3 regions of the Mesorhizobium sp. M1329 genome follow, and region 2 is predicted to be linked to each of the others. Evidence: riboswitches for the same ligand, from Rfam matches in the RefSeq annotation. Region 2 holds a riboswitch; each other region holds the start of a gene.

Region 1 (9,579 bases), on a different contig from region 2:
GCCGCGAGATCGAGGCCGACACCGCTTCGATCTTTTTGGGTAAGGTTTCCAGCGCGAATTTCTGCTTGAACGACAGTTTCTTGGCCGGGCCCTTGGGAGCGGCCGCGTTGGTCCTGCTTGCAGCCATCGCCTCGCTGGTCTCTACCTTCGGCCGCGCCTTGCGGTCATCCAGCCTGGTGCCGCCGCGCTGCGCCAGCATGTCGGAATAGCCGCCGGCATATTCGATCCAGCGGCCGTCGCCATCCGGCGCGATGATGCTGGTCACGGTGCGGTCGAGGAAATCGCGATCGTGGCTGACCAGGATCACCGTGCCGGCAAAGCCGGCGACCAATTCCTGCAGCAGTTCCAGCGTCTCCATGTCGAGGTCGTTGGTCGGCTCGTCGAGCACAAGCAGGTTTGCCGGCCGCGCCAAGACGCGGGCGAGGATCAGCCGTGCCCGCTCGCCGCCCGAAAGCTCGCGCACCGGCGTGCGCGCCTGTTCCGGCTTGAACAGGAAGTCCTTCATGTAAGAGACGACGTGGCGCTGCTCGCCATTGATGACGAGGTTCTCGCCGCGACCGTCGGTGAGATACTGCGCCAGTGTCTCCTGCGGATCGACGGCCTCGCGCTTCTGGTCGAGCGTGGCGATCTCCAGATTGGTTCCGAGCCGCACCGTGCCTGCGTCCGGCTTCAATTCGCCGGTCAGCATCTTCAACAGCGTCGTCTTGCCGGCGCCGTTCGGCCCGACCAGGCCGACGCGATCGCCGCGCTGGATGCGGGTCGAGAATCCCTTGACCACAGTCAGATCGCCAAAGCTCTTCTCGATGTTCTTGGCTTCGATCACCAGCTTGCCGGATTCGGCGGCGTCGCTGGCTGTCATCGTCGCCGCACCCTCGGCGCCGCGATGACCACGAAAGCGCTGGCGCATGGTCTGCAACTCACCGAGCCGGCGCATGTTGCGCTTGCGCCGTGCTGTCACGCCATAGCGCAGCCAGTGCTCCTCGCGCACGATCTGGCGACCGAGCTTGTGCTGCTCGCGCTCTTCCTCCTCCAGCACCGTGTCGCGCCATTCCTCGAAAAAGGCAAAGCCCTTGTCGAGACGGCGGGTCTGGCCGCGGTCGAGCCAGATTGTGGCGCGCGACACGCGCTCGAGAAAACGACGGTCATGCGAGATGACGACCAGTGCCGAGGAGGTGCGGGCAAGCTCCTCCTCCAGCCATTCGATAACCGAAAGGTCAAGATGATTGGTCGGCTCATCGAGGAGGAGAATGTCGGGCTCCGGCGCCATGACGCGGGCGAGGGCGGCGCGCCGCGCCTCGCCGCCGGAGAGGTCGTTCGGCCGCTCCTCGCCGGTCAGGCCGAGATGCTCCATCAGATAGGTGGCGCGGTAGGGATCGTCGGCGGGTCCGAGCCCTGCCGAGACATAGGCGCGGACGGTCGCAAAACCTTCCATGTCGGGAATTTGCGGCAAGTAGCGGACGGTCGCCGAAGGCTGGCGGAAGACTTCGCCGTCCTGCGGCTCGATCAGCCCGGCGGCGATCTTGAGGAGCGTCGACTTGCCCGAGCCGTTGCGGCCGACCAGGGCGATCTTGTCGCCAGCAGAGGCCGTCAGGGCGGCACCGTCGAGCAGCGGCGTGCCGCCGAAGGTCAGCTTTATCCCGTCGAGATTGAGAAGCGGCGGCGCCATGTCAGCTTTCAGGTAGGGGAAAAGGATGCGCGAGCAGCAGCGCGCGGCCGCTGGCCAGCGCGATTTCCAGCCGGCCCCTGACCTCGTTGGAAATGGTCAGCGACGAGCCGAACGCGACCTCGACATGGTCGAGCGGCCATTTGGCACCGGTGACGCTCAGGCCGGCGAGATCGGAGAAGCCGAGCACCGAAAACAGTGTGCCGTCGGCATAGTCGAAGCGAGCCTTTCCCGGCAGCAACGGAATGCCTTCCTGTGCGCCGCTGGTCAAAAGCACTTCCGTCCCGCCTTCCGCCAGCCGGATGCTCAGCGCCAGATGCAGGAAGATGTGATCGGTGCGTTTGCCGCCGAAGGCGCCTGCGAGCACAAGGCTGGTCGCACCGCGTTCGAGTGCGGCGGCGATAGCGAGTTCACCGTCGGTCTTGTCCTTTTCGGCGGGAAACACCTGCCGTGGCACGGCCGCCAGATCCTCCGGCAAATCGGCAGGCACCGAATCGAAATCGCCGACCCAGAGTTCCGGCCTCAGGCCCAGCATGCGGGCATGGCCGATGCCGGCATCCGCAGCGATGACGCGCGAGCCTTCGACCTGGCGGTCGAGCAGCGGCGTGCGGATGAGATCGCCGCCAAGCAGGATGGTGAATGTGCTCATATCTCGTGGCCCTTACCAGCCCTGCCCCGGAAACGGAAGATGAAACGGCAGACGAAACGGAAGGCTGGGCTTTGGATGCCCGGCAAACTTCCGCTTGCGCAGCACTTCGGCCGGGCCTATGTGTCGCAACGCTCTAACGGGGTGCCGGACGCGATTTTCGCGGACCGGCTGAGAGGCAAGACTGCCAACCCGCTGAACCTGATCCGGTTTGTACCGGCGGAGGGATTAGACGTTTCGGACAGCCCGACGCCTCAATTCCTTTCAACGCGAACGAAGGAGGCGCCGATGCGCAGTTTTTTCCACTCTCTTGTCTCAATTGTCCTGTTTGCGGCATCCGCGCTCGCCCTGCCGGGGCAGGCATCGGCACAGGATAAGCTGACGGTCTATACCTATGAAAGCTTCACCGCCGATTGGGGTCCGGGACCGGCTGTGAAGAAGGCCTTCGAGGCCGAATGCAGCTGCGTCGTTGAATTCGTCTCGGTCGCCGACGGCGTCGCGCTGCTCAACCGTGTGAAGCTGGAAGGCGCCGCGACCAAGGCCGATATCGTGCTTGGCCTCGACACGAATTTGACGGCGGACGCCAAGGCAACCGGCCTGTTTTCGCCGCACGGCGCCGTGTCGGGCGTCAGCGTCCCGGGAGCCTGGAGCGACGATATTTTCGTGCCGTTCGACTATGGCTATTTCGCCGTCGTCTACGATACCGAAAAACTGAAGAGCCCGCCGAAAAGCCTCAGGGAATTGGTCGAGGGCGATGCCGGCGACAAGATCGTCATCCAGGATCCGCGCACCTCGACGCCGGGCCTTGGCCTGCTGTTGTGGGTCAAGTCGGTCTATGGCGACAAGGCGCCCGAAGCCTGGGCCAAGCTCAAGGCGAAGGTGCTGACGGTGACGCCAGGCTGGAGCGAGGCCTACGGCCTGTTCACCAAGGGTGAGGCGCCGATGGTGCTGTCCTACACCACCTCGCCGGCCTACCACATGGTCGCCGAAAACACCGAGCGCTACCAGGCGGCGTCCTTCGAGGAGGGCGAATATCTGCAGATCGAGGTTGCGGGGATCACCACCAAGGGCGCGAAGAACCCGCTGGCGGAAAAGTTCATTGCCTTCATGACCGGACCGAAATTCCAGGATGTCATTCCCGAAACCAACTGGATGTTCCCGGCCGGCAAGACCGACAAGCCGCTCAACCCGGCGTTCGACAAGCTTGTCAAACCGACCAAGACCTTGCTGTTCAGCCCGGAGGAAGTCGCGGCCAACCGCAAGGCCTGGGTCGATGAGTGGCTTGCGGCGATGAGCAAGTAGGATTCCATATGGTGTTCGTTCCCGACCTCAACCGCACCCATCGTCAAGCTGGGTAGCGCGAAATGCAGGCTCGCCGTCCTGACTCCCGCGTCACTGCCGGCGTCGTCGCGCTCGCCGCCATCGCGCTGCTGATCGGCGGGGCATTCGCCGGGCTGGTCGTCGAAGCCACACGCGACCCGTCCGGCGCCGCCTCCGCTTTCGATTCCTATCTCTTGCGCGTCGCCCGTTTCACGCTCTGGCAGGCAGTCCTTTCGACCCTGCTCTCCGTTGCACCGGCGCTGTTCGTCGCGCGCGCCCTGTCGCGGCATCCACAGTTTCTCGGGCGAGGCTTTATCCTGCAGCTTTTCGCTCTGCCGCTGGCGCTGCCGGCCATTGTTGCCGCACTCGGTGTCCTGGCGCTCTACGGCCGTGCCGGGTATTTTGCCGGCACGCTGGGCGCGCTAGGCGGCCAGAGCTGGCCCGGCATCTACGGCCTGTCGGGCATCCTCGTTGCCCATGTCTTCTTCAACCTGCCGCTGGCAACGCGGCTGTTCCTGGAAGCATTGCAGACCGTGCCGGCCAACCAATGGCGGCTGGCGAGCCAGCTTGGCATGGGCGCTGCGCCGGCCTTTCGGCTGATCGAATGGCCGCCGCTGCGTGCGGCCCTGCCGGGCATCGCCGGGCTCGTTTTCATGCTGTGCATCACCTCCTTCACCATCGTGCTTACGCTCGGCGGCGGACCCAGCGCGACGACGCTGGAGGTTGCCATCTACCAGGCGCTGCGTTTCGACTTCGACCCGGCGCGGGCGGTGACGCTGACCTTGTTGCAAATTGCGCTGACCTTCGTGGTCGTGCTGGCACTGACGCGGCTCGGCGCCAATGTGACCGGCGACGCCAATCTGCCGGTGGCGCCGCGCCGGTATTTTTCAGCCGGTGCGGCCGAGACCGTGCTGAACGCGCTGGTGATCGGGCTGGCATTGCTGTTTGTCGCCGGGCCGATGGCGGCGACGCTGGCAGCCGGGCTTGGCGCCGATCTCGGCCGCCTGGCCGGCGAGAGCGCGGTGCGGCAAGCGACGGCGACCAGTGGCGTGCTCTCCCTCCTGTCGGCGATGCTCTCTGTGGCGTTGTCGCTGTCGCTGGTCATGGCGCGCCGGGCGCTGGCGCTCACCCGGCGGACAGGCCGGCGGACACTGCTCGAACATCTGGCCGACACCGGTGCGGGGTTCGTCCTGGTGGTGCCGCCCATTGTCATCGGCGCCGGCTGGTTCCTGCTCTTGCGCACCGTCAGCGATGTCTTTGCGATCGCCCCCGTCATGGTCGTTGCGGTCAATGCGGTGATGGCGATGCCGTTCGCCATCCGCGCCATCCGCCCTGCCTATGACGCGGCAAGCGAACGCCACGAACGGCTCTGTGCACAGTTTGGTATCTCGGGCTGGAACCGGTTGCGGCTGGTCGACTGGCCGTCGCTGCGGCGGCCGCTAGCCACCGGCTTTGCTTTCGCCATGGCGCTGTCGCTCGGCGATCTCGGCGTCATTGCGCTGTTCGGCAGCGATTCCGTGCAGACCTTGCCCTATCTGCTGCTGGCGCGCATGGGCAGTTACCGCACCGAGGATGCGGCCGGGCTGGCGCTGCTGCTCGGCCTTGTCTGCCTGGCGCTGGTGCTGGCCGCGGACTGGCTGGGAAGGAGGGAGAAATCATGATGCCGATCAGCCCGGAACGGTCCATTTCGGTGGAAAAAGGCGCAGCCGTGCGGCTCGACAAGGTCTCGTTCAGCTATGGTGAAACGCCGCTTACATTCGATGTCGATTTCCCGCCGTCGGAAATCACCGCCATCATGGGGCCGAGCGGGTCGGGAAAGTCGACGCTACTCAATCTGGTGGCCGGTTTCGAGGCGCCGCGGTCGGGCCGCGTGCTGATCGGCGGCGCCGACGTCAGCACTGCGCCGCCTTCAGCGCGGCCGGTATCGATGGTGTTCCAGGAAAACAACCTGTTTGCCCATCTATCCGTCGAGCAGAATGTCGGGCTCGGCCGTTCGCCTTCGCTCAGGCTGAGCGAGGCTGACCGCGCCGCAATCTCCGCAGCGCTGAAGCGCGTCGGCCTTTCCGGCAAGGAAAGCCGGCTGCCGCGCGAACTCTCCGGCGGCGAGCGGCAGCGGGTCGCACTCGCCCGGGTCCTGGTGCGCGACCGGCCGGTGCTGTTGCTCGATGAGCCGTTCGCTTCGCTGGGACCGGCACTGCGCGACGACATGCTCGACCTGGTGGCCGACGTCCATTCGGAGCAGCGCATGACGGTGCTGTTCGTCACGCACCAGCCGGACGATGCGCGCCGTATCGGCCAAAACATGGTTTTCCTGGATGGTGGCACGGTTGCCGCGACGGGCGCCGCCGCCGATTTTTTCGTCGAGGCTGGACCGGAGGCATTCCGACGCTATATCGGCTCGGGTCCGTTTGCGGCTGGATCACGAGATGTTGCCCGGAAGCGGACATAATTTATGGTCAAACCGGCGCAAGGCGAAGCGGCGCTTGCTTGCCATGGTCGAGGTAGTGTGGCTAGGTCCGCCAGGAGTTGGTCCGGCTTAGACCGTGATTTGCCCTTGCTGCCTCGTATCTGTCGGACGCACGAAGGACGCCGTAGCACTTGATTTTGCGCGTGATGCTTTCCGGAAATCGCGCCCGATTTTCGCGGTCACGTCCCAGGACTTGAAAGGAAGCCGATCTGCCGACCGGCATCGACAATCGGAGGGTGAAACCGCTGGCTCGCTTTCTGGCGCTGGCCGGTCTTGCCTTGGCGCTGGCAAGCTGCCAGATGTTCACGCCTCCCGACGTGCAGGAATCGGGCTTCCAGCCCTCCGACAAGCCGATCACGGTCGACAATGTCGCCGCCAACAGCAAGCTCGCCCAACTGGCGAAGGCGCAGCACCCGCGCATCCTTGCCACCTATGGCGGTGAGTATTCTGACCCCAAGCTCGAGCGCATGGTGGCCAAGATCGTGGGCAGACTGACCGTGGTGTCGGCCAACCCGACCCAGACCTACCGCATCACCATCCTCAACTCGCCCAACGTCAATGCCTTCGCGCTGCCGGGCGGCTATCTCTACATCACCCGCGGCCTGCTGGCGTTGGCCAACGATTCGGCCGAGCTTGCCGCCGTCATTGCGCATGAGATGGGCCACGTTACGGCTAACCACGGCCTGCAGCGCCAGCAGCTGGAAGCGGAAGAGGGGTTGGCGACCAAGGTCGTTTCGGACGTGCTCGGCGACAACCCGACGGCCAAGGCGGCGCTGATCCGCGGCAAGCTGAGGCTGGCCCAGTTCTCGCGTAATCAGGAGCTGGAGGCCGACGCCATCGGCATCAAGTCGATCGGCGAAGCCGGTTTCGACCCCTACGCCGCCGGCCGCTTCCTGCAGTCGATGTCGGCCTATACCGATTTCCGCTCGATCAGCGGCGCCACCGACGCCAGCCTCGACTTCCTGGCGACGCACCCCAACACGCCGCAGCGTATCGATCTCGCGCAGCGCCACGCCCGCCAGTTCGGCGCGCCCGGTGTCGGGTCGCGCGACCGCGATTCATTCCTTGCCGGCGTAGACGGGCTGCTTTACGGCGACACGCCGGAGGAAGGCTATGTGCGCGGTGAAACCTTCCTGCATCCTGGCCTCGGCGTGTCGTTCTCGGTGCCTAACGGCTTTATCATCGACAATTCGGCGGCGGCGGTGACGGCGACAGGCCCGGGCGACATGGCAATCCGCTTTGACGGTGTTTCGATCGACAAGGACCGCTCGCTGACCGACTACATCCGCAGCGGCTGGGTCGCTGGCCTCGACGAGAGCAGCGTTCGCCAGGAGACGATCAACGGCAACGAAGCCGCAACCGCGCATGCCGGCGCCGATGGCTGGCAATTCGACATTGCGGTGATCCGCGCCGGCGGCCAGGTCTACCGCTTGCTGACCGCTGCACCGTCGGCCAGCACCTCGCTGAGCACGGTGGCGCGCTCGGTCAGCGGCTCGTTCCGCATCCTGAGTGCTGCCGAGAAGGCAGCGCTGAAGCCGCTGCGTATCCGCATCGTCACGGTGCAGCCCGGCCAGACGATGGGCTCGCTGGCCGCACAGATGGTCGGCGTCGACCGCAAGCTGGATCTGTTCAGGGTGCTCAACGCGCTGTCGCCGGGTGCCGCCGTTTCGGCCGGCGACAAGGTCAAGATCGTCACCGACAAATAGCAGCCGACGCGGTTCAGGCTGCGAGAAATTCCGGATTCTGCTTTACCAGCGCCGCCTTGAGTTTTTCCATGGCGCGCGCCTCGATCTGGCGGACGCGTTCCTTGGAGATGCCGAGTGTTTCGCCGAGTGCTTCGAGCGTCGCGCCTTCGTCGCTCAGCCGGCGCTCCTCGATAATCCTGAGCTCGCGCGCATTGAGCGCGCCGAGTGCCGTCCTCAGCCACACCGAGCGGCGTTCGACATCGATCGTGTCGCCGACGACCTCATCGGGCAGCGGGTCATCCGAAACCAGGAACTCCATCCGCTCGGTTGCGCCCGCGTCGTCGGCAAGCGGCGTATTGAGCGAACTGTCGGGTGCCGAAAGGCGGGAATCCATCATCGCCACATCGGCCTCCGATACCCCGAGAGCCGCCGACACTTCGCGGTAGAGCGTGGCATTCGACGTCTGCTCGGCGCCGTTTGCCAGGCGGGCGCGCAGGCGCCGCAGGTTGAAGAACAGCGCCTTTTGCGCCGAGCTGGTGCCGCCGCGCACGATCGACCAGTTGCGCAGGATATAGTCCTGCATCGAGGCCCGGATCCACCAGGTCGCATAGGTCGAGAACCGCACCTCGCGCTCGGGCTCGAAACGGGCCGCTGCCTCCAGCAGTCCGACATGGCCTTCCTGGATCAGGTCGCCCAGCGGAAGGCCGTAGTGGCGAAACCGCGACGCCATGGAAATGACCAGCCGCATATGCGCGACGGTGATGCGGTGCAGCGCCTGCTGGTCATTATTTTCCTTCCAGCGCAGCGCCAGGAGATGCTCTTCGTCACGTTCCAGATAAGGGGCTTTCATCGCCGCGCGAACCATGGTCCGTCCTGCACTGTCTTCCATCATGCCGCGCTCCTGTTTCAGGCGTTGCGGTGCGATCGAATCGTGAGTTGGCGCCGATGGTTGAAATGGCGGCGCCGCGCCCTACAACAGCGAAGAACGTGCCATGCGGGGGAATGTTCCCCCGGACTGTCATGTCGATTGCGCTGTTCCAGGCGATTCGCCACCGGCCCTGACTCAGCCGGATGGCGTCGGGAGATGCTGGTTGAGAATGGGATTTCAAGGGCGCGAGATTTTTGAAATCTAGTTTCTTATTCCGGCATCGCGCATCTGTCATTTTCCGGCACTCGCAATGACGCCGGACATCGGCCAAGGACGGGATCACAGAAAAATGAAATGGCTCAAATCGCTCATTATCGCCGGGACGCTGCAGGTTCTGGCCATCGCCGCCGGTCATGCCGGCGCCAATCTCGACCAGATCAAGCAGTCCGGCGTCTTCAAGGTCGGCACGGAAGGAACCTATGCGCCCTTCACCTATCATGATGCTTCCGGCGCGCTGGTTGGCTTCGACGTCGAGATCGCGCGGGCCATCGCCGAGCGCCTCGGCGTCAAAGCCCAGTTCCTCGAAGGCAAATGGGACGGGCTGATCGCCGGTCTCGACGCCAACCGCTACGATGCCGTCATCAACGAGGTCGGCATCACCGAAGCGCGCAAGGCCAAATATGACTTTTCGGATCCCTACATCGCCTCCAAGGCAGTGCTGATCGTGCGTGGCGACAACACCGATATCAAGAGCTTCGCCGATCTCAAGGGCAAGAAGGCGGCGCAGTCGCTGACTTCGAATTTCGGCAAGCTGGCTGAAACCAACGGCGCCGAACTCGTCGGCACCGACGGCTTCGATCAGTCGATCCAACTGCTTCTCACCGGCCGCGCCGACGCCACCATCAACGACAGCCTGTCCTTCCTCGATTT
Region 2 (9,579 bases):
GCGTTTCCGCTGTATCGGCGGCGGAAGTTGGTCGAGGAAATTGCCCGCGTGCTGGAATCCAAGAACGGGGAGGATGCGAGTGCGTTCTGGCGCAGCACCGCCAAGACAATTCTCCTTCAGTTGTCCGAATCAGGAGTTGCGCCCAGGCTCGCCGAACTGGAGGTTGGATCGCTTCTTCATGCCGTCTTAGGTGATATAGCGAGCCGGAGTGCTGCGAAACGCGCACATTAGCATCGACTCACGACGAATGATTGCCACTCGCGGACTCTACTAAGCTTGGCATCTGTTACCAGCACTGCTTCCGTCCAACGCAAGGTTGCTCAACTCTCATTGGTCTAGCGACAGGTGTGGCGACCGCGCAAGTGGACGAGCTGGTCACCGACGGGCTGGGCGCCTCGACGCCGCCCTCGATGCCGCAAAGATGGCTGGGCAAAATCGCATCCATCTGTCAGCGAGAGGTCAAGTTTTGGCGTCTGCCAACTCTGATAGGCGCGCGCTACACCTTGGCTTTCCGCTTTGCGGGGCCTTTCCTAGGCGGTGTTTTTGCAGTGCCTCTGCGGCCAAGACCGCTCGCCTTGGCCAGAGCAGACCGCTTGGCAGCATAGTTAGGGGCCACCATGGGGTAGTCCCAGGCCAATCTCCACTTGGCTCTGTACTCGTCAGGTGTCATACCCAGCAAACCCAGGTGACGCTTCATAGACTTGAATTTCCGCCCATTCTCGAGACTTATGATATAGTCTGGAAATATCGACTTCTTCGGATTTGTGGCCGGAGTAAATACTGGCGGCGGTGCCGCGACGGGCTGAACTAGAGCCGACAACGCAGAATTGACGCCAGCAATCAGCGCCGGCAAATCCGCTACGGGCATTGCGTTGTTCTGGACATAGGCCGCTACGATGCCCGCTGTCAGCCCTAAAAGACCAGCGCTCGTCTGCTCAGTTGCTTCGTCCATCAAGCTCAGGCCCCTGATTCGTCACCCGTTCCTATTCGGGAACCTTCACCAACCCAAATGCTAATGACCACTCTTCGTTCTGGGGGCGCATTTACGCAAGGCTGTCTCTGCCCGGCCAGAGCAGGTTGACAGGGTTTTCATGGAGATAAACCGCGTCCAATTACGCTCACGCGGCACGAGCTGCATTTTCACGCTAGCCGGAAGTCCGCAGCGACTCATTTGTGAGTTGGCAAGGCGGCAGTGTTCTGACGTTGTCAATGAGCCGTGTTTGGCCGAGCCAGGCGGCTGCGAGCAGGCGGACCGGCCGATCGATGCTTGTTGCTATCGGTTGCAGATCTGCTTCGCCACGGAGTTCCAGGTACTCGACCTCGCGATAACCTGCGGACAGAATCGCTGCACGCGCTTGGGCAAGCGCTGGGAGGACGGGAGAGCCGTTCGAGAGCCCCTCCGCAGTATCGAGCAGGACCGATGCGAGCCTTGGGGCAATGGCCCGCTCCGCTGGCGAGAGCCGAACATTGCGCGATGACAAAGCGAGACCATCGGGTTCCCGGACTGTCGGACAGGGGACGATGGTAATTGGCATATCCAGGTCCCGGACCATGCGAGTGATGAGTAGAAGCTGCTGGAAGTCCTTCTCTCCGAAAAAGGCGAAATCAGCGCCAGTCTGCAAAAAGAGCTTTGCAACGACGGTCGCCACCCCATCGAAATGACCAGGCCGGAACGCACCGCATAGGCCTTCGCGGACGCCGGACACCGACACGGTCGTGGTGAAGCCGTCAGGATACATCTCAGTCGCATGCGGAACATAGAGCAGGTGTGCGCCCAACGGAGTGAGCTTTGCAGCGTCTTCCTTTTCGGTGCGGGGATAAGCGGCAAGATCCGCGGCACTGTTGAACTGCTTGGGATTGACGAACAGCGTCACGATCACACGATCGGCCTTCTGAAGCGCAGAACGCACGAGACTCAAATGTCCTTCATGCAAGGCTCCCATCGTGGGCACCACGGCGATACTGGCACCTGAACGGCGCCATCCCGCCACGACGGCACGAAGTTCGGCAATGGTGCGGACAATCGGCACGCTCATGCAACATCTCCGGCCTTCGGCTCGTCGGCGAAAAGATGTTCGGCCGCTGGAAAGCGCCCTTCCCGCACATCAGCCGCGTAGGCGGCGATGGCAGCTTCGACCTCTGAGCCCAGTTCGGCATAGCGCTTGACGAATTTCGGCCGAAAACCAGTGTACATGCCCAGGATGTCGTCGATCACAAGGATCTGCCCATCGCAGGCGTCCGAGGCACCGATCCCGATCGTGGGAATTGTGGCTCTCTCGGTTATTCTCCGTGCGAGCGGCTCCGTGACCTTTTCCAGCACTATGCTGAACGCCCCGGCCTCGGCAACAGCAATGGCGTCGCGAAAAATCCTGTCGCCGTCTACGCCCCTGCCCTGGACTTTATAGCCGCCGAACACATTGACCGATTGCGGCGTCAGCCCGACGTGGGCCATGATGGGAATTCCGCGAGCAGTGAGAAAGCGGATCGTCTCGGCCATGCTCTCGCCGCCCTCCAGCTTGAGGGCGGCGCATCCGGTTTCCGCCATGAGCCGCGCGCCGTTGCGAAAGGCATGTTCGGGGCCTTCTTCATAGGAGCCGAATGGCATGTCAACGACCATCAACGCGCGCTCAAGACCGCGTCGCACGGCCTTGCCATGCATGATCATCATGTCGAGCGTGACGCCGAGGGTCGAGGGCAGACCGTGAAGCACCATTCCGACACTGTCGCCGACCAGCACGACGTCGCAATATCTGTCGACGAGCTGCGCAATGGGTGTGGTGTAGGCGGTCAAGCAGACGACCGGATCCTTGCCCTTGCTGGCCGCGATGTCCGGCGTCGTCAACGCCTTCGTTTCTACCGCCACACTCATCGGCACGTTTTCCCTGCGTCAGGCTTAAGCGGTCAACGGTTTTGCATAGTTTTGTGCAGGTGCGAAGGCCAAAATCAAACTGCATCGGAAAAGTTGGTGCATTGCGAAGCGCTTCAAAGCAAGGGCTAAAGGCCCCCAATTTTCTGCTGCTTCGGCCGAGTTTCGCAGTACCCTTGTTGTGATGGTTTTGAGCAATCAGCGTGGTGGTGGTCTCAAGGGATGTGCTTCAGCTCGAACGGTTTGACTACCGCAACAGCGTGATTCACGTTCAGAATCGATCTCAGGTCCCAAGGCGTACCGAAATGCATTGTGGCGAAAAACTAGGCAATGACTGAACACGAGGCCACAGCTGTAAGGCAACGCATAGATGCCGGCGACCGCATGCTAGCGCCGCGGAACTGATTGCGGTTTGGCGGTGTACGCTTATTTCCGATGGGAACATCATTGCGCTGGCCGGCGCGCGACGATCGCTTTCCGGCCGAGCCATGCAGACGGATCACCGCCGCCTTCAGGATCGGTTTTCGGAAAAGTCGGCTTGCAGCATCAATTTTCATGAGATAGAATTGTTTTTCATAGTATTTGGCTGATTTCGCACCAAACTTCGATGAAAGGTTCCCCTTTTCATGCCTGTGGCGCAGAAGCACCAATTTTCAGGTCCTGTTATCGTTTTTCAGGAAATCCGCCTTCCGGAGATGGTGACCCCGGCCGGGTACAGCGCCCTGATCGGAGCCTACGAGCTCGCCGTGCCCTTGCCCCGGACCCTGTCGGCCACTGGCGAGCATCATCGCATTACCGCACGGGATGGCTGGCGGATCATGACGCCCCGCCATGCCCCACATCCAACACTCGAAGGCCACCTGACCTTCGCGCTCAAGTACGAGGGGCTCGACCTTGCCGTCCTCAAACGGCTGTTCCAGGTGACCGGTTCCGCACCGATCGAGGCGCTCGTCCGTGAAAGCCCCACAGGCAGTTATGCCCGCCGCATCTGGTTTCTATATGAATGGCTGACGGGCACACGTCTCGATCTGCCGGACGCGGCGGCCGGACGATACGTTCCGGTTGTCGATCCCGAGCTGCAGTGGCCCGGATTCGAGAAGACCGCTTCGCGCTACCGCATAAGGGACAATCTCCCCGGCACGCCTGAGTTCTGCCCGCTGGTGTTCCGAACCAAGACCCTCGAAAAATTCATCGGCCTTGAACTGCCGCGGCGCGCGGAGGCAATCGTGGCGGAGGTGCCGCGCGACCTCCTTGCTCGGACCGCCGCCTTTCTTTTGTTCAAAGACTCGCGATCAAGCTATGCGATCGAGGGCGAGCGCCCGCCGCAAGATCGCATCCAGCGCTGGGGCCGCGCCATCGGCGAAGCCGGCCGCTGGCCGATCGATCGCGATGAGCTGCTACGTCTGCAAAAAATTGTACTTGGCGACGCCCGTTTCGTAAGACTTGGCTTCCGAAAAGAAGGAGGTTTCGTCGGTGAGCATGACCGAGACAACGGCACGCCCCTGCCCGATCACATCAGCGCTCGGCCCGAGGACCTGCCGCGGCTAATCGATGGAATGGCGGCCTTCGATCAGGGCCCCGCGCAAAGCCTTGATGCAATCATAGCCGCCGCAATCCTCGCCTTCGGCTTTGTCTACATCCACCCGTTCGAGGACGGAAACGGCCGCATTCACCGCTACCTAATCCACCACGTCCTTGCCACGCGCGGCTTCAATCCGCCGGGAGTGGTCTTTCCCGTCTCGGCCGCGATCCTGGACCAGATCAACGAGTACAGGGGCGTGCTCGAGAGCTATTCGCAGCGCCTTCTGCCGTTGGTGGAATGGGAACCGACGCCGCAATTCAACGTCCGGGTGCTGAATGACACCGGTGATTTCTACCGGTTCTTCGATGCGACCCCGCACGCCGAATTCCTCTATGACTGCGTTCAGCGGACGATCGAACGGGACCTTCCCGAGGAAACCGCATTTCTGCAGCGCTACGATCAATTCCGGCAGCAGGTGGATGCCTTTATCGACATGCCCGAGCGGCTGACCGATTTGCTCTTCCGTTTTCTTCACCAGAATGATGGACATCTATCGAACCGCGCGCGCGAAAAGGAATTCGCCGCGCTGACCAGTGACGAGGCAGGAAGAATCGAGGCGATCTACGCGCAAACCTTTGGTGCCCATTGAAGGCGTGATCATGAGGATCGATTTTTAGTCCAACGGTTTGCGATTCCCTTGTCCCTGCCTTCATCTCCCACGCTTGACTTGTCGCCGAGACATGCGCGATTTTTTCCGCACGGTCTGACCAGCCGCCGATCAGCCGCGGCCAGAACGCGCTTGACAAACCGGAGACGTCCCGTCCAACCTGGCGCATTCACCAGGGGAGTCCCGGCAAGGGGCTGAGATACTGCTTGCTTTCGCGGCGCAGTGACCCGTTGAACCTGATCCAGTTCATACTGGCGTAGGGACGGTGCAAGCGCTTTGCGGGAGTTTACGCCCGAGGTCCTGTTTCGGCAGGTCGACAGAAGCGTCTTTTCATCCTTCCGGCACAGAACTGGGTCTCCAATGCATGAGCAAAGGAGCCTCAAGATGAATGCCCTCACTCCCGCCGTCTCGACGGGACCGCTGCCCGCCTCGCGGAAAATCCACAAGCCCGGTGCCATCCACCCGCAGATCAGGGTGCCGATGCGCGAAATCTCCGTGCATCCGACGGCCGGCGAGCCGCCCGTCACCGTCTACGATCCGTCCGGCCCCTATACCGACCCGACTGTCGAAACCAGCATCGAAAACGGTCTTGCCCGGCTTCGCGACGAATGGATCATGACGCGCGGCGATGTCGAGGCCTATGACGGCCGCCACGTGCGGCCGGAGGACAACGGATTTGTGACCGGTGAGCGCCTGACGCCGGAATTTCCCATTCGCAACCGGCCGCTCAGGGCCAAGGCAGGCAAGGCGGTGACCCAGCTTGCCTATGCGCGTGCCGGCATCGTCACGCCCGAGATGGAGTTCGTCGCCATCCGCGAGAACCTTGGCCGCGAGATGCTGCGCGGCAAGCTTGAGCGCGACGGCGAGGCCTTCGGTGCCGCTATCCCCGGCTTCGTCACGCCGGAGTTCGTGCGCGACGAGGTTGCGCGCGGACGCGCGATCATTCCCGCCAACATCAATCATCCCGAGAGCGAGCCGATGATCATCGGCCGCAATTTCCTGGTGAAGATCAACGCCAATATCGGAAACTCGGCGGTCACCTCCTCGATGGCAGAGGAAGTGGAAAAAATGGTGTGGGCGATCCGCTGGGGCGCCGACACGGTGATGGACCTGTCGACCGGCCGCAACATCCACAACATCCGCGAATGGATCCTGCGCAATGCGCCGGTGCCAATCGGCACGGTGCCGCTCTACCAGGCGCTGGAGAAGGTGGGCGGCATCGCCGAGGATTTGAGCTGGGAGGTCTATCGAGACACGCTGATCGAGCAGGCCGAACAGGGCGTCGACTACTTCACCATCCATGCCGGTGTGCGGCTGCATTACATCCCGCTGACCGTCGCCCGGGTCACGGGCATTGTCTCGCGCGGCGGCTCGATCATGGCCAAATGGTGCCTGCACCATCACCGGGAAAGCTTCCTTTACGAGCGTTTCGCGGAGATCTGCGACATCTGCCGGGCCTATGACGTGTCCTTTTCGCTCGGCGACGGGCTCCGTCCGGGCTCGATTGCCGACGCCAACGACGCGGCGCAATTCGCCGAACTGGAAACGCTCGGCGAGCTGACGAAGATCGCCTGGGCGAAGGATTGCCAGGTGATGATCGAGGGGCCCGGCCACGTGCCCATGCACAAGATCAGGCAGAACATGGACAAGCAGCTCGCTGTCTGCGACGAGGCGCCTTTCTACACGCTGGGGCCGCTGACGACGGACATAGCGCCGGGTTACGACCACATCACCTCAGGCATTGGCGCCGCCATGATCGGCTGGTTCGGCACGGCCATGCTCTGTTACGTCACACCGAAGGAGCATCTCGGTCTTCCCGACCGCAATGACGTCAAGACCGGCGTGATCACCTACAAGATTGCGGCCCATGCCGCCGACCTGGCTAAGGGGCATCCGGCGGCGAAAGTCAGGGATGACGCCCTTTCCCGCGCGCGCTTCGAGTTCCGCTGGGAGGACCAGTTCAACCTGTCGCTCGATCCCGAAACCGCAAGATCCTTCCACGACCAGACCTTGCCCAAGGAAGCGCACAAGGTGGCACATTTCTGCTCGATGTGCGGCCCGAAATTCTGCTCCATGCGCATCTCCCACGACATTCGCGCCGAGGCGCAGAAGGAGGGGATGGTGGCCATGGCGGCGAAATATCGCGAAGGCGGCGATCTCTACGTGCCCGCGGACGAGACCGGCGCGCCGCTCCTGCGAGAGGCGCGCGAGCGATCATGAGGGTCCTGGTCAAGGGGGCCGGTGTCGCCGGCCTCACCGCAGCTTTCGAGCTCGCCACACGTGGCGCGACGGTGACCGTTGCCGAGATAACACATACCGTTGGCGGCAATGCGTCGTGGTTCGCCGGCGGCATGCTGGCGCCATGGTGCGAGCGTGAAAGCGCCGAGCAGCCAGTGCTGGATCTCGGACGCGATGCCGCCGACTGGTGGGATGCGGTACTGCCGGGTCACGTGACACGGGCCGGAACACTGGCCGTGGCCGCGCCGCGTGATGCGGGCGAGCTCGACCGGTTCGCCAGCCGCACCTCGGGTCATCGGCGTGTCGATGAAGATGAAATCGTGTTGCTCGAGCCCGACCTCGCCGGCCGCTTCCGCCGCGGACTGCTCTTCCCCGACGAAGCCCATCTCGACCCGCGTCAGGCGATGGCGGCACTTCATGACAGGCTGGCGGCGATGGGCGTCGAATTCCACTTCTGCGCTGACGTCCGGCGTGCTTCCGGGTTCGATCGTCAGATCGACTGCACGGGAATGGCAGCAGCCAATGACAGGCTGCGCGGCGTTCGCGGCGAGATGCTGATCCTGCGCACACCTGATATCTCACTGTCGCGCCCGGTCAGGCTGCTCCATCCGCGCTTTCCGCTTTATGCGGTGCCACGCACCGACCACCGTTTCATGATTGGCGCGACGATGATTGAGAGCCGGTCCACGGGACCGGTGACGGCTCGTTCGATGATGGAGCTGCTGGGTGCCGCCTATGCCCTCCATCCGGCCTTTGGCGAGGCCGAGATCGTTGAAACCGGTGTCGGCGTCCGTCCGGCCTTTCCCGACAACCTGCCGCGCGTCGAAACGAACGGCGAGATCATAGCGATCAACGGGCTCTATCGTCACGGCTTTCTCCTCGCCCCCGCCATGGCGCGCCAGGCTGCCGACCTGGTTTTCAGTCAAGACAGAACCAAGGAGCTTGCCCATGAAATTGATGGTCAACGGCGAAGCGCATGAGGTTGCCGCCACCACGCTGGCCGAGCTGCTTGCCGTTCTCGACTATGAGGGCGATTGGCTGGCGACCGCCGTCAACAGCGACCTGGTGCACAAAGCCAACCGGGCGGAGTTCCAGTTGAGCGACGGCGACCGGATCGAAATCCTCTCACCCATGCAGGGAGGCTAGCATGTTCGATCTTCTTGGAACGGCGCTTTGCTCGCGGCTGCTTCTCGGCACGGCTCAATATCCTTCGCCGGCCATTCTTGCCGATGCGGTTAGCGCATCGGGCACCTCGGTGGTGACCGTCTCCTTGCGCCGCGAGATGGCGGGCGGCAGGGCCGGCGAAAAATTCTGGTCGCTGATCCGCTCGCTTGGCACGAGAGTCCTTCCCAACACGGCAGGCTGCCACTCCGTCAAGGAAGCGGTCACAACCGCGAAAATGGCGCGCGAAGTGTTCGGGACGAGCTGGATCAAGCTCGAAGTGATCGGCAACCACGACACGCTGCAGCCTGATGTGTTCGGCCTGGTCGAAGCCGCCCGCATCCTGTCCGAGGACGGCTTTGCGGTATTTCCCTATACCACCGACGACCTTGTTGTCGCCGAGCGGCTGCTTGCGGCGGGCTGCAAGGTCTTGATGCCGTGGTGCGCACCGATCGGTTCGGCCCTCGGCCCGGTCAACATTACGGCGCTGCGCTCGATGCGCGGACATTTCCCTGGCGTCCCGCTGATTGTGGATGCAGGCCTCGGGCGACCGTCGCATGCGGCGACCGTCATGGAACTCGGCTTTGACGCCGTGCTCCTGAACACGGCGGTCGCCAAGGCGGCCGATCCGGTCGGCATGGCGCGTGCTTTCGGCAAGGCGGTCGAGGCCGGTCGTGAGGCTTTCTGTTCGGGAATGCTCGAACCGCGCGACGTCGCCGTGCCATCGACGCCGACGATCGGCAGGGCAGTTTTTTCATGAAGCTCGATCCCTTCTATCTGATCGTCGATAGTGCAGCCTGGATCGAGCGGCTGGTGCCGCTCGGCGTCAAGCTGGTGCAGCTTCGCATCAAGACCATGGACGAAGCCGGATTGCGCGCTGAGATCCGCACAGCACAGGCCTTGTGCGCTCGATACCGGTGCCAGCTCATCATCAATGATTACTGGCGACTGGCCATCGAGGAAGGCTGCGACTTCGTGCATCTCGGTCAGGAGGATCTGCAAACCGCCGATCTTGCGCGGATACGGGCAGCCGGCATGAAGCTCGGACTGAGTACGCATGATCATGTCGAGCTGGAAACGGCCATGTTTGCTGAGCCCGACTATGTCGCGCTCGGTCCGATCTAT
Region 3 (9,579 bases), on a different contig from region 2:
ACGCAAAGTGGCCGACTTTGCGCGAGGTGATAGAGGCCGGCGCACTGCGACGGCTGGCGGAAGAGGCGGACGCTTTCGCCGCCGATTTCCCGCTCGACGCCATCGCTTACGAGATACCCGTCCCCTCGCCCGAAAAGATCATCTGCGTCGGCGTCAACTATCCGGACCGTAACGAGGAGTACAAGGACGGACAGGCCGCACCCTCGAACCCGTCGCTGTTCATCCGTTTCCCGCGCTCCTTCGTCGGCCATGCCGCGCCGCTGGTCCGGCCGCCGGAATCGCCGCAATTGGACTATGAGGGCGAGATCGTCATCGTCATCGGCAAGGAGGGCCGCCGCATCGCCGAGGCGGATGCGCTCGGCCACATAGCAGCACTGTCGCTCTGCAACGAGGGCACTATCCGCGACTGGGTGCGCCACGCCAAGTTCAACGTCACCCAGGGCAAGAACTTCGACCGCACCGGTTCGATCGGACCGTGGCTGGTGCCGTTCACCGACGAGGCTCAGATCGCCGACATCGATCTCACCACCCGCGTCAATGGCGAAATCCGGCAGCAGGACCGCACCAGCCGCATGATCTTCTCCTTCCGCAAGATCATCAACTACGTCTCGACCTTCACCACGCTTGTTCCCGGCGACATCATCGTCACCGGTACGCCGACGGGCGCCGGCGCCCGCTTCGAGCCGCCTATCTGGCTGAAGCCGGGCGATGTCATCGAGGTCGGGGCCGACGGCATCGGCCTGCTCAGCAACGGCGTGGTCGACGAAGGAGCCGGCCGATGATGACGCCGGAACAGGTCGAGGACGCGGCCGCGAGGCTGTTCGAGGCCGAGCGCGACCGCCGCCAGATCGGGCTGCTCAGCCTCGATTTTCCGCAGGCGTCGATGGACGACGCCTATCGCGTGCAGGCAGCACTGGTGAAACGGAAGGTCGCATCGGGCCTGTCGATCAAGGGCTGGAAGATCGGCCTGACTTCGAAGGCGATGCAGTCGGCGCTCGCCATCGACATTCCCGATTCCGGTGTGCTGTTCGACGACATGTTCTTCGAGGACGGCGGCACCGTTCCAGCCGGCCGCTTCATCCAGCCGCGCATCGAGGCCGAGATCGCCTTCATCATGAAAGCACCGCTGGCCGGCCCGGACGTTTCGATCGACGACGTGCTCGACGCCACCGACTACATCACGCCGGCGCTGGAGATCCTCGATACCCGCATCGAGCGCGTCAACAAGGAGAGCGGCAGGATACGGACCATCTTCGACACCATCTCCGACAATGCCGCCAATGCCGGCATCGTCATCGGCGGCCGTCGTGCCGGGCCGCGCGAGGCGGACCTGCGCTGGATCGGCGCCATCCTGTCGCGCAATGGCGAGGTCGAAGAGACCGGGCTCGGCGCCGGCGTGCTCGACCATCCGGCGAAGGGCATCGCCTGGCTGGCCAACCGGCTGCATCAGTACGGCATGCAGATCGAGGTCGGACAGGTCGTGCTGTCGGGATCGTTCGTGCGCCCGGTAGAAGCGCGCCGCGGTGACAATATCATTGCCGATTTTGGCCCCTACGAAACGATCCGCATCGCTTTCGCCCAATAGCCGCCACCAAGATCATCGGTGGGATGAACGTCAAACACCCATAGCGGATTGCGAAACACAAGGCACTTGCAATGACGCCGGCGCCCCGAATGATGTTATTCGCCGGCCAAAGTTCTGGTTGGATTTCTGGATCAACCAGTTCACTGGATCATTTTTGGCGAGGCCGGACTTTCTCCCGTCGTCCGCTACGATAGCGCGCTTAGGGAATGTGTTACTGGCGATGAGACAAGCCGCCGGGATATCGGCCGCCGGCCTCATCGAATTCTTGCTGGCGACTAACGTCGCTTGGTCACGGCACCTGCGGTTCACCGGGCAACCGAGCATCGACCGGGCGTGCCGGGCAGCCAGTGCTATCGATTCGAGCGGCCGAGCGCCGTGGACGCAATCAGCAAAACGATCGAGGCGGCGATCAGGACCGTCGCGGCAGCGCGATGGTCGGCGTGAGCGTGTCGCGCGCGATGGTGAACATCTCGCGCGGCAAGGTGCGTTGTCCAGGACCGGCGAGGAACATCGTCACCACGACTTCGTCGAGCGAGGTGGCGAAGGCAAACAGCGCGCCCGACGCGATGCCCGGCAGGATGACCGGAAGCGTGACTTTGCGGAAAGTGAGGAAGGGCGGCGCCCCCATGCTGGCGGCCACCCAGAGCAGCCGCCTGTCGAGACCGGTGAGAACGGCCGAGACGGTCACCACGACGAAGGGAACGGCGAGCGAGGTGTGGCCCAGGATGAGGCCGGGAAAAGTCGCGGTCAGGCCGGTCATCGAGAACACGAAATACATGCCGACGCCGACGATGACCACCGGCGCGATCATCGGCACCAGCAGCAAGGCCGAGATCGTACGCCGGCCTGGCAGATTGGGGGCCGCGAGGCCGAGCGCGGCCATGGTGCCGAGCGGCGTCGCCAGCAGCGTCGTCGAGACAGCCAGAACAAGGCTGTTGCGCAGGGCATCCATCCAGGTCTGCATCGAGAAGAACTCGCGGTACCATTTCAGCGACCAGCCGGTGATGGGAAAGGTGAAATCGCCGCTGCTCTTGATCGAGAACAGCACGATTATGATCAGCGGCGCCATGAGGAAAGCCAGCACCATCATGGCCGTCAGCCCGAGGCCGAAGCGGCCAAGCCGGCCCGCGGTCGTTGGTCGTGGAGCGGACATACCTAGCCTCCTAACGCGGGCCGGCGCCGCTGCGGCTGAGCAGGGCGTTCTGGATGGCATAAAGCGAGAGCGTGACCTCTCCCGATGCGATCGCCCCCATGGAGGCCGGCCCGCCCTGGACAGCAATCAGTTCAAGGTCGATCCCCGCCTCCGCACAATACCCTTCATCCAGTGCGTAGATCACCGGCAGCATCGCGTCGGCGAGCAGATAGGCCATGCGGACCTTGACGTTTCCCGCGTTGGCCGAAAGTGCCGACACGGCGACCGATGTCAAAGCAAGCAGGCCGCCCATAAGGACTTTTCTGGTCACGCTGGTCATCTAGCCTTTTCCGTGCGCCGTTTATTATTTGAAACGCACATGTCACTGACTGTTGCCAAGACGATGTCCCTGCTTTGGCTCTTCAACGAAGAGGAGCCCGAGTTGAGCCTGCGCGATCTGGCGCTGCGGGCAGGATTGCACAATTCGACGACGCATCGGTTGCTTGTTTCCCTGGCCGAGGAATGGCTTTGTCGAGCAGAACCCCGAAACCCAGAAATACCGGCTAGGAAGGGCCTTGTTGCGGCTTGCTCGAATCCGGGAGGCAGTCTTCCCGCTCGTGGCCCTTGCACAGCCAATCGTCGACCGTCTTGTGCTTGAGACTGGAGAGACCGCGTATGCTACCTTGCCCCATAAGGCGGGCATGGCACCGTTGCAATCGAGGAAAGTCGGCAGCCGAATCGAGTTTCCGTGCTGGCCTCTCAACATTTGCCATTCCATGCGACGGCTGCCGGCCTAGCGTTTCTGTCGTACAATACTAGCGAGACGCGCGACAAAGCCCTGACACAAGACTGGAGGCCTCACCGAGAAAGCCCCGACCTCTCGCGCGGTACTGGAGGAACACATGCGGCAAACCCGCATTGCAGGATGCGGCTTCGTAGATCAGACGTTTTACGACGGCGTCAACAGAATCGCGTCGCCGATCTTCGGCGCTGGCGGATCAGCATCGGTGCGGTGTCGATCTCCGCTCCCATGCAGCGGCTCTCAGACGAGATCATAAGATCCTATGCCGAGGCAGTGAAGCGCGCGGCCGTAACCATTTCCAGGTCAGTGGGCTACGAGCCGCCCAACGACTTCCTGTCGATGCTGGGCGCGAAAGAACGGTAGTTCTCGCGCGATAGTCAGCATGGCACAGCGCTGTGGTTCCCGAAGGTAGCCGATCATCGTTAACCGAGGACTAATCTGCCAAAGTAGTCTTGTCTGGTTATATATCACCCTTGGCGGCGAGTTCGGTCAGGAGTCCGAAAAGTCGTGAGCGGTCGGCCGGCTCGAATCTGTGCAGGCCCATCAATTCGAGCATCATGATCCCTTCGCATGCCATCCAGACGACGCGAGCATGGTCGACATCGTTTGCCTCCGCCTCGATCATGCGTGCATAGTTCTGATAGGCTTCGCGAACCGGCCGCATCAACCTAGGATCCTCCGCCAGCGCAAGCAGCATCGCCTCCGCATAGGAGGGTGCCTGCGGATCGGTGGCAGAAAACGTCTCGAGATAGGCGCGCAACGTCGCGGACGGTTCGCCGGAAACCAGATCGCGGCTGCGCCTGAAGCGTTCATCCCAATCCTCACAGAGATCCTTGAGCAGCGCCTCGAACAGCTTGGCCTTGCTCGGAAACGAGTGAAGAACCGCCCCTTTGGTGGCACCGATCTCCCTTGCCACGGCCTCAAGGGTGACGTTTCCCGCTCCACGCTCGAAAGCGATCCGTCTTGCCGCCGCGATCATATTCTGTCTGTCGAACTTGCGCCTTGCCACCCGGTAAACCTTCCTGTTACATACCTTCTGGTCGGTATAAATGATAATACGAGACGCTGCCGACGGAAAGCCAAAACATTCCAGGACGCGGGAAGCGATGATCGAAGCCAGAATTGTCAGCGTCGAACAATTGTCGCCGGACGTGAAGTCCTTTGCAGTCGAATCTGTCACAGGCAAGCGCATGCCTGCGACCGCGCCTGGTTCGCACATTGACCTCCACCTCACCAACAGTCTGATCCGTCAATACTCGCTTTACGAGGAAACGGACGGAAGCCGGTACAAGTTCGCCGTCAAACACGTCCCAAATTCGAGGGGCGGCTCGCGGTTCATTCACGAGAACCTCGCAAAAGGCGATAAGATTACGATTTCTCCGCCACGCAACAACTTCATTCTTGGGCGCCACCCGCACACGCTACTCATTTCAGGCGGAATCGGCATTACGCCGATCATGTCCATGACGCGAGCGCTCGCCACCGAAGCCCGGAGCTTCGCCCTCCACTATTTCTGCCGTGACGCAAATGCGCCGTTCAAGGATTTCGTCGACGGACTGGCAGTGGATGCATATGCGTCATGTCATGTCGGGTTGGATCCGATGGCGACCGCGCGCAAGCTCCACGAACTCATTGTCAGCGACCTGCCTGCGCAGACTCATATTTACGTGTGCGGCCCTGAACCACTGATGGACGAGACCATCAGGCTCGGGACGCCAAAGCTAGGCACACACGCTGTCCATCTCGAGCGGTTCAGCCCCAAAAGCTCCACCACCGACCAGACCGACCAGGCTTTTGTCGTGAAGCTTGCCCGAACCGGGAAGGTCCTCGAAGTGCCGGCGGGCCAGTCACTTCTGTCGGTCCTTGTCGGGGCTGGAGTTCGCATATCCTCTTCCTGCGGAGAGGGCGTGTGCGGCTCGTGCGTCACAGGCGTTCTCTCCGGCATCCCCGACCACCGTGATTCCTTCCTGACCGAGGAGGAAAGGGAATCGGGGCAGGACATCTGCCCCTGTGTGTCGCGTGCCAGGACGCCGGAACTGACCCTCGATCTTTAGAACCACGGAAACTGAATGGGAGCAGCACCATGACGATCGTAGCCAGAACCCATGAACCGCAGACAAACTTCGACTGGGCGCCAGGCCATTGTTTGCCGCAGCCCCTTTATCTGTCGGAGGACATATTCCGCTCCGATGTGCGGATGCTGTTGAATGGTCAATGGCTTCTGGTCGACCACGAAAGCCGGATTCCCAATCCGGGTGACTACTTCTTGTTCGAGATCGGGGCCGAGAGCATCATCGTCCTGCGATCCCGATCTGGCGCCGTGAACGCCTTCCACAATGTCTGCCGCCACCGCGGCTCGCGTATCTGCCTGGAGCCGGAAGGCAGCAAGCGGATACTCACCTGCCCATATCACGCTTGGAGCTACGATCTCGACGGCAAGCTGCGGGCCGCGCACTTGATGCCAGAGGATTTCGACCATTCGCAGATCTCACTGGAACCGGTCCATGTCGGCGTTTTCGAGGGGTTACTTTTCCTGAATGCGGCCGTCGACAAACCGCCCTCTTTCGAGGAGTTCGTGGCGCCCTTCCGCGAACTGCTTCGGGGGCAAGGCGTGGCGGTCGGCAAGATAGCGGCGCGCAAGCTCTACCCGACGCAAGCGAATTGGAAGCTGGTCGTCGAGAACTTCTTCGAATGTTACCACTGCAACACCGCACACCCGACCTACTGCTCGGTCCACGACAAAATGAAGATGCTCGCCTTTGGCGCGGGCGCGGGATCGGGGGACCGCGAGGCCGTCCATGAATACGAGAAAAAACTGAAGGAATGGGAAGTGAAGTCGGCTGCCCTTGGATATCCGATCGGCATGTTCGCAGACGGACCGGACACCCGCTTCTTCAGGTCGGGCAACCGCCTTCCGATCTCGGACGATGCGAAGACCGAAAGCGTCGACGGCAAACCCGTGGCGCCGCTAATGTCCGCCTACGGCGAATTCGACGGGGGACAGACAGGATGCGTCTTTAATCCCCTGAGCACGATACTGGTCAACAATGACCATGCTGTGATCTTCCGCTTCACACCACGTGGCCCGCAATCGACCGATGTCGATGCGATCTGGATCGTCCGCGGCAATGCACGTGAAGGCATCGATTTCGTGCCGGAAGAACTGATGCGAGTTTGGGACGTGACGCTTCGGGAAGACAAGACAATCACCGAAAACAATCAGAAAGGTGTCAACTCGTCCGCCTACAGGCCGGGCCGATACTCCACCCAGGAAAAGCGCATCTCGGAGTTCGCTGATTGGTACATGGGGATGCAGCTCGAGCCCACAGCGCCGAGCGCGGCCTGACAGAGACGCGGCACCGCGGTAGAAGTCCTTCTTCAGCCCTCCGTCCGCGCGGATCCCCCGCTCGGCCCGCGCGTTTTCTCCCCCACCCAGTTGCGGGGAGCGGCAGTTTGGAACGCCGGCAGCTCCGCACAGCGCTCCACGATCGCATTGACGCTGTGCAACGCGCCTATGTCAACATTCCAGCGGCGGGCGTTGTAGACCTGTGGCACCAAGCACAGATCGGCCATGGTCGGCCCGTCGCCATGGCAAAAGTGGACCTTGGCCGGATTGTCGAGCATCTTCTCGAACGCCGGCCAGCCCCTCGCCGATGAACTTCTGCATCCAGGCGGCCCGGACCTCCTCGCCGCCGCCGGTCAGGAGCATCACATGGCTGACCGGGCCGAGGTTGCAGATTGGATGGATGTCAGCGGCGATCGTATAAGCCAGCTTTCTCACCCGCGCGCCCGGCAGGCTCCGACGGCAGCAGGCCGGTGTCCGGACGGGTCTCGTCCAGAGCGCTTGACAAAATAGCGCCAGCCCATTCAATTCGACGCATTCACCAGGGGAGTCCCGGCAAGGGGCTGAGATACTGCTGGCTTTCGCGGCGCAGTGACCCGTTGAACCTGATCCAGTTCATACTGGCGTAGGGACGGTGCAAGCGCTTTGCGGGGGTTTACACCCGAGGTCCTGTTTCGAGCAGGTCGACCAAGCGTCTTTTCATCCTTCCGGCACAGAACTGGGTCTCCAATGCATGAGCAAAGGAGCCTCAAGATGAATGCCCTCACCCCCGCCGTGTCGACGGGACCGCTGCCCGCCTCACGGAAAATCCACAAGCCCGGTGCCATCCACCCGCAGATCAGGGTGCCGATGCGCGAAATCTCCGTCCATCCGACGGCCGGCGAGCCGCCCGTCACCGTCTACGATTCGTCCGGCCCCTACACCGAACCGACTGTCGGAACCAGCATCGAAAAGGGCCTTGTGCGGCTTCGCCACGAATGGGTCACCGCGCGCGGCGACGTCGAACCCTATGACGGCCGCCATGTCCGGCCGGAAGACAACGGATTCGCGACTGGCGAGCGCCTGACGCCGGAATTTCCAGTCCGCAACCGGCCACTCAGGGCCAAGACCGGCAGGGCTGTGACCCAGCTTGCCTATGCGCGCGCCGGCATCATCACGCCAGAAATGGAGTTCGTCGCCATCCGCGAAAACCTCGGACGCGAAATCCTGCGCGGCAAGCTGCAACGCGACGGCGAGGCCTTCGGCGCATCGATACCAGATTTTGTCACGCCTGAGTTCGTCCGCGACGAGGTGGCGCGCGGCCGGGCAATCATTCCCGCCAACATCAACCACCCTGAGGGAACAGCACAGGCGCACCTGCATCAACAACCAGTTGATCAAGCTGGCGCTTCAGGCCTTCTGGCTTGAAGGGGATCCACCTGTTGAGTTGCGATGACCAGAACGTCTTGTCCACATGCGGGCCCAGATGGCCGTTGCTATACATGGTTTCGATCAATTCGCGAGTGAAGCCGCCGACAAGTGTGCGCACTCCGTCGGATATCGGTCCGAAGGTCGTGACCATGCCGGAGGTGCCCATACCACCAAGGCAGCCGGTGGCTTCGATCAAAAGGACGCCCAAGCCGAGCCGTGCCCCGCACACGGCTGCCGCCGTGCCAGCCGGCTCGCCGCCAGCGACTACCAGGTCATAACCTTTAATCGTCGATCCGTCTGGAAAATTGAAAAGTCATGAGGAACAAATCTAGCTATGGGGGCCGGTTCGCCGCAGGATTGCACCTTGGGATTTCAGCAGCGCCAGCACCGGCGCAGGCGGCACGTCACTGATAGGAACGTTGTGACGCAATGATACGGCGGCCAAAGCTCCGGCTGCGTGTCCAGTAACCATGCATGTCGCCTGACCTCGGACTGAGCTCCCAGCTTCGTGGTCGGCCGAAATCGCCCGGCCTCCTACCGCGACGTTGCGACAGCCGAGCGGCACCAGGCAGCGTAGGGGCACACCAAATGACCGGGTTAATCGCTTGTAGTGGATGTCGCCGAGCGGCCCTGCCCTCTCGTCGCCAGGCTTCACGTCATGAATGTCGAAGGGATAGGACGACAGCCCAATCTGGTCTTCGAACTGGCGCCCCCGAACATGTCGTCCTTGTCGAGGACATAGGATCCGACGATGTGACGCGACTCGCGGATTCCGAAGTGATCCGGGGATGACGAAATAAAGATGTTCTGGAGCCCAGGCACGTATTTGCGCAGAAAGTGAATCGCCTCCAGCATTTGGCGCTGGCACTCCACATCCGCAGCTGTGACCGAAAAGGGATCATCGACGACAACGCGATGAACGCGGGTTATGTTTATTCCAAGCATGTCGCGGCCGGGCAGCGTATAGACGATCACGTTGCTGCGCGGGATCGTGAAATCCCCATTGCGTTTGGCGTCGTCGACCAACGGCCCGAAGCCGGAAAATGCGACCCCTGGCGCATCACGCACGATCCTGACGAGGTATTGCGCCTTGGTGACCGGATCGCCATCCTAAGAGACGGAGAAATCATCCAGCAAGGAACCGGACAGAACATCATGCTGCGGCCGGCCGACGACTATATTGCCCGGTTCGTGCGCGAGGTTAATCGCAGCAAAGTGGTGAAGGCCGCCTCGATCATGAATGAACTCAGGGGTCGTCCGCCCGTCGGGCCGGAATTAGAGGACGACGCCTCACTTGAGAATGCGGT

What was found. Region 2 has a riboswitch for thiamine pyrophosphate ahead of thiC (phosphomethylpyrimidine synthase ThiC). Riboswitches for the same ligand answer to the same signal wherever they lie in the genome.
Region 1: it holds a riboswitch for thiamine pyrophosphate, as region 2 does, so the genes downstream of both, thiB (thiamine ABC transporter substrate binding subunit) here and thiC (phosphomethylpyrimidine synthase ThiC) in region 2, are expected to answer to the same signal.
Region 3: it holds a riboswitch for thiamine pyrophosphate, as region 2 does, so the genes downstream of both, NKH21_RS27040 (phosphomethylpyrimidine synthase ThiC) here and thiC (phosphomethylpyrimidine synthase ThiC) in region 2, are expected to answer to the same signal.

The regions. Positions count from the first base shown of each region.
Region 1 covers NZ_JAMYLN010000011.1:32,389-41,967, reverse strand. The annotation lists gene NKH21_RS13430 (ABC-F family ATP-binding cassette domain-containing protein) at 1-1,666, opposite strand, end outside; gene NKH21_RS13425 (thiamine diphosphokinase) at 1,668-2,312, opposite strand; TPP riboswitch at 2,440-2,554, shown strand; gene thiB (thiamine ABC transporter substrate binding subunit) at 2,598-3,611, shown strand; gene thiP (thiamine/thiamine pyrophosphate ABC transporter permease) at 3,674-5,290, shown strand; gene thiQ (thiamine ABC transporter ATP-binding protein) at 5,287-6,078, shown strand; gene NKH21_RS13405 (M48 family metalloprotease) at 6,333-7,802, shown strand; gene NKH21_RS13400 (RNA polymerase factor sigma-32) at 7,816-8,673, opposite strand; gene NKH21_RS13395 (amino acid ABC transporter substrate-binding protein) at 8,999-9,579, shown strand, end outside.
Region 2 covers NZ_JAMYLN010000003.1:16,581-26,159, forward strand. The annotation lists gene NKH21_RS03650 (DUF6074 family protein) at 1-231, shown strand, start outside; gene NKH21_RS03655 (Ros/MucR family transcriptional regulator) at 497-952, opposite strand; gene panC (pantoate--beta-alanine ligase) at 1,146-2,036, opposite strand; gene panB (3-methyl-2-oxobutanoate hydroxymethyltransferase) at 2,033-2,869, opposite strand; gene NKH21_RS03670 (hypothetical protein) at 3,190-3,516, opposite strand; gene NKH21_RS03675 (Fic family protein) at 3,493-5,037, shown strand; TPP riboswitch at 5,220-5,336, shown strand; gene thiC (phosphomethylpyrimidine synthase ThiC) at 5,440-7,275, shown strand; gene thiO (glycine oxidase ThiO) at 7,272-8,273, shown strand; gene thiS (sulfur carrier protein ThiS) at 8,242-8,439, shown strand; gene NKH21_RS03695 (thiazole synthase) at 8,441-9,214, shown strand; gene NKH21_RS03700 (thiamine phosphate synthase) at 9,211-9,579, shown strand, end outside.
Region 3 covers NZ_JAMYLN010000035.1:6,468-16,046, forward strand. The annotation lists gene NKH21_RS26990 (fumarylacetoacetate hydrolase family protein) at 1-782, shown strand, start outside; gene hpaH (2-oxo-hept-4-ene-1,7-dioate hydratase) at 779-1,585, shown strand; gene NKH21_RS27000 (ABC transporter permease) at 1,995-2,738, opposite strand; gene NKH21_RS27005 (ABC transporter substrate-binding protein) at 2,749-3,057, opposite strand; gene NKH21_RS27010 (helix-turn-helix domain-containing protein) at 3,097-3,375, shown strand; gene NKH21_RS27015 (TetR/AcrR family transcriptional regulator) at 3,980-4,528, opposite strand; gene NKH21_RS27020 (PDR/VanB family oxidoreductase) at 4,626-5,573, shown strand; partial or broken gene NKH21_RS27025 (Rieske 2Fe-2S domain-containing protein) at 5,717-5,911, shown strand; gene NKH21_RS27030 (SRPBCC family protein) at 6,095-6,865, shown strand; partial or broken gene NKH21_RS27035 (maleylacetoacetate isomerase family protein) at 6,898-7,358, opposite strand; TPP riboswitch at 7,396-7,512, shown strand; partial or broken gene NKH21_RS27040 (phosphomethylpyrimidine synthase ThiC) at 7,616-8,200, shown strand; gene NKH21_RS27045 (FAD-dependent oxidoreductase) at 8,187-8,501, opposite strand; partial or broken gene NKH21_RS27050 (FAD-dependent oxidoreductase) at 8,601-9,217, opposite strand; gene NKH21_RS32870 (hypothetical protein) at 9,110-9,579, shown strand, end outside.